2 regions of the Roseibium sp. Sym1 genome follow, and region 1 is predicted to be linked to the other one. Evidence: predicted binding sites of a transcription regulator. Region 1 holds the regulator's gene; the other holds the start of a gene.
What was found. Region 1 encodes LexA, which represses DNA repair genes until DNA is damaged. Its sites were predicted from a motif close to TGTTCNNNNTGTGTTCNG; they were not measured.
Positions count from the first base shown of each region.

Region 2: O6760_RS17045 (ATP-dependent helicase) is a predicted target of LexA. The motif match lies at 1,028-1,045, and genes of this name have one in related genera.

Region 1 is NZ_CP114786.1:4,781,129-4,783,329, forward strand. Features, by position in the region: gene O6760_RS21845 (ComEC/Rec2 family competence protein) at 1-952, shown strand, start outside; gene lexA (transcriptional repressor LexA) at 972-1,682, opposite strand; gene O6760_RS21855 (hypothetical protein) at 1,828-2,201, opposite strand, start outside.
Region 2 is NZ_CP114786.1:3,759,464-3,761,664, forward strand. Features, by position in the region: gene O6760_RS17040 (FAD-dependent monooxygenase) at 1-964, shown strand, start outside; gene O6760_RS17045 (ATP-dependent helicase) at 1,083-2,201, shown strand, end outside.

The sequences.
Region 1 (2,201 bases):
TTTCGGGCGGGTGGCGCCTTACGGCCTGATCGGCAACATGCTCGGCATGCCGGTTTTCTCACTTCTCGTCATGCCGATGGGCGTTCTGGCGCTCGCCCTGATGCCGTTTGGCCTGGCCGCCGGCCCGTTGTGGGTGATGTCCCAGGGCGTTTCGCTTCTGTTGAAGATTGCACATTTCACCGCCGGGCTTGATGCGGGCAACGGCGCGTTCGGGAAACTGGATGGCGGCGCGGCGTCTCTGCTGATGGCGGCCCTGTTTTCCGGGCTTCTTCTTCCGGGGCGCAAGCGGTTCGCGGCGGTGCTGCCGCTCGTCGCCGGATTGTATCTGGCAGGCCAGTCTCGTCCGCCCGATGTGCAGATTTCAGCTTCGGGAAATCGCCTTGCCGCCCGCGACGCGGGCGGGCAACTGCGTTTTGCGGGCAGAACCAACTCGTTTGTGAATGATCTCTGGTTCCAGGTTGAAGGCGTGTCGGGAGATGCGATCAAATCGCGCAAGATGACATCACCCCAAAGGCAATGTGACCGGGAAGGTTGCGTTGTCAGGGCCCACCGGATTGCCTCGGATCACGATGGCCCGGAGCCGGTGGACGGCCCACTGGTCATTGCGGTTCCGCGCAGGCTGGAGGCGCTGGAAGCCGATTGCCGCTATGCCGATATCATCGTAAGCGATCTAATCGCTCCGGGTGCCTGTGGCGCCGGCCTCATCATCGATCAGAAACTGCGGTCGATGCGTGGCGCGGTGTCCATCTGGTTGAAGCACAGGGAAACCGGACCCGACCCGCCTGATGCTGTCCCGGCGAGCGAAGACAGGTCAGGCTCAAGCGAAACGGTTCGCAGGTTCAAGCCGGCTATCGAGCGCATGGTCTTTGCCATACCGGATCCACCGCGCCCATGGCACAGGCCTGGCTCCGTCACGCGTCAAAGCCTGCGCTCTGCGATCCGCGACGAGTAAGGTCAAGCGCCAGCCCCGGTCAGTACTGCCGGAAGAGGGCCACAAGCCGTCCCTGAACGCGAACGCGGCCGGGACCGAAGATGCGCGTCTCATAGGCCGGATTGGCGGCCTCCAGTGCGATGGACGCGCCTTTCTTGCGCAAGCGCTTCAGCGTTGCCTCTTCCTCGTCGACGAGCGCAACCACGATATCACCGCTATCCGCGCTGTCGGTCCGGCGGATCAGCACGGTGTCCCCGTCAAGGATGCCGGCCTCGATCATGGAATCACCGCGCACCTCGAGGGCGTAATGTTCCCCCTTGCCGAGCAGTTCCGGCGGCACCGTGATCGAATGGCTGTGGGTCTGGATGGCTTCGATGGGCACGCCGGCGGCAATGCGACCCATGACGGGAATCTCCGCTCCGGCGGAAACCGGTTCCTCGACGGCCTTGGAGGCTTCGGGTTTTCCGAGCGAGCCTTCGATGACTTCCGGCGAGAAACTTCCGCGTGGACGCGGTGCGCCGAGGCCGGGAGCGATCGAATCGGGCAGGCGGACCACCTCCATGGCGCGGGCCCGGTTGGGCAGCCGGCGGATGAAGCCACGCTCTTCAAGGGCGGTGATCAGCCGGTGAATGCCGGACTTGGACCTGAGATCCAGCGCGTCCTTCATTTCATCGAAAGACGGTGGAACACCGGTTTCTTTGAGTCTTTCGTGAATGAACATGAGCAGTTCGTACTGCTTGCGCGTCAACATATCGGCATCCCCTACCGCGAAATGGGTTGGTACAAATCAAGAACATGGTACCTGTTCCCATTGTGTTCTGCAAGGGTAAATGTTCTCTTACTGTTCTAATCCCGCGGTGGTATCGCAACCGGTAGAACGTCAGAGCGAGAGCGAGCTAAGTCGTATCGCCGCTGTTCCGGATCAGAAGTTCACATGTCACCAGTGTCGGTGCCTTGCCAGGCAGGAGCGCGCCCGCGTGAAGGTTGCCGTCGAGATCGACGCACCGAACCGGAAGTGTCAGGTCCGGTTTACCTCCGGTTCCGGCGCCGGGAAGCAGCAGGATCTCCGATATGAGCCCGGTCATGGGGCGATCATCCTGGAAAGCGGCGCCCGCAAGGCTGCCAAGTCCAAGAACGTCATAGGCCTTTGTATCGAGCTTGCCCGCGAGTTCCGAAACGCTGACATGAAGGTCCGCAAAGGGAGCGAGCGTCGTGATCAGGGCGTTGTCGGGCTTCGCCGAGGCTGTTGCCGGGTCAGGATGGACGCGAA
Region 2 (2,201 bases), 1.0 Mb from region 1:
GATCTATTCGTTGTCCGCCGGGCCGAGTTCGGACAGCTGGGGCAGGATCAGGGACTTCTTCCGTGAGCATCTGCCATCCGTGCACCTGGGGCCCGCCCTGAACGACACTGCGTTCCACAGCGTGGCGAAACTGGCGCAGAGGTTCCGCCAGGGACGGCTGTTCCTTGCGGGAGACGCCGCCCATGCCATGTCACCAAGCGGCGGCCTTGGAATGAACAGCGGTATCCAGGACGCACTCAATCTGGGCTGGAAACTGGCCGCGGCGGTCAAGGGCGAGGCCGGCGACGAGCTGCTCGACACCTATGAGAGCGAGCGACGCCCCGCCGCGGAGGCGGCAATCGCTCTCAGCCAGCAAAATGACGATCTTTTCTCCATTGCGGACCCGGCTGAACGGTCCCGGGCATTCCGCAGGTTTGCCGTGACGCTCACACATTATCTTGCAAATGGCGGCACGGGGTACGAGGCCGTTCTGGGAACTTATGGCGAGAGCCCGGCGGTCGCCGGTCCCAGGCCCGAGTTCGGGCCGGGCCCGGGCGAACTGTTGCCCACGGATGTCCGGGTGTCCGGCGTGGATGGTCAGAACGGATACCTGACAGGCCATCTTGGTTCGGTCGGGCAGACCATCCTACTGTTCATCGGCGATGGCGGCGTGGAAGCGGAACGGCTTGTCAGGTCGGCGATCGAGCTTTGCCGATCATCCGGGGAGCGCCTTTCGCTCCGCGTCGTTGCCAGGAGCATCGAAGGTGCCGCAGCCAGGACCGTCCTCGGCCATGAGCCTGCTGTCCTCCTGACGGATCTGGAGTTGAAAGCCCATAATCGCCTTGGCATCATCGAGCGCTGTGCGATGTGGATTCGGCCTGACGGGCGGATCGGAACACGGCAGGATGATGTCGGGGATGTTGCCGGATTGCAGGCTGTTCTTGAGACCGCTCTGTCCGGGGCTGTCACCGGTATGGTGCCGTAAAGGCCGGAAAACGGGTTTTTTGTCCCCACCAAATCCCCTGATCCCGCCTCGCCAGCGCCGCTTTGTTGCTATATTGTTCTTTTCCAAGAGCGCTCAAGATACACCGGACCAGTAAACCATGACCGACCCGGACGGGTACGACGATCCATTTGACGATCCCTTTCAGCCTGTCGGGACACGGGCCGAGCCCGCGCCAGTGCCCGAGCGCCCGCAGGGGGGGATTGCCGCGCGGGCCATGGCGGCGCGGCGGGCGCCGGATTATCTGACCGGTCTCAACCCTGAACAGCGGCTGGCCGTGAAAACCACGGAAGGTCCCGTCCTGGTGCTGGCCGGTGCGGGAACCGGCAAGACCCGGGTGCTGACCACACGCATCGCCCACATCCTTGCGACCGGGCTGGCACGGCCGTCGGAAATTCTGTCGGTGACCTTCACCAACAAGGCCGCGCGCGAGATGAAGGAGCGTATTGCCGCTTTTGTCGGCGGCAATGTCGAGGGCATGGCCTGGCTCGGCACGTTCCACTCGATCTGCGTCAAGATCCTCCGGAAACACGCCGAGCTGGTCGGCCTGAAATCCTCGTTCTCGATCCTCGACACCGACGACCAGATCCGGCTGATCAAGCAGATTATCCAGGCCGAGGGGCTGGACGACAAGCGCTGGACGGCAAAGGCCTTCGCCGGCATGCTCGACAGCTGGAAGAACCGGGCGTGGACGCCGAAGGACGTTCCGGAAGGCGAGGCGCGGGCCTTCGCCAACGGCAAGGGCCGCAGGCTCTACGAGGAATACCAGGAGCGCCTGTCGATCCTGAACGCGGCTGACTTCGGCGACCTGCTCCTGCATGTCATCACGCTGTTCAAGACCCACCCGGATGTGCTGAAGGACTATCAGCGCCGCTTCCGCTACATGCTGGTCGACGAATACCAGGACACCAACATCGCCCAGTATCTGTGGCTGCGGCTGCTCGCCCAGGGCAATCCGAATGTCTGCTGTGTCGGCGATGACGACCAGTCGATCTACGGCTGGCGCGGGGCGGAGGTCGACAACATCCTGCGCTTCGAGCACGACTTCAAGGGCGCGGAAGTAATCCGGCTGGAACGGAACTACCGCTCGACCAGCCACATTCTGGCCGCCGCTTCCCACCTGATCGCCTTCAATGAGGGCCGGCTCGGCAAGACGCTGTTCACCGATTTCGACGAACCGGATCACGACCTGGTTTCGGTCGCCTCGGTCTGGGACTCG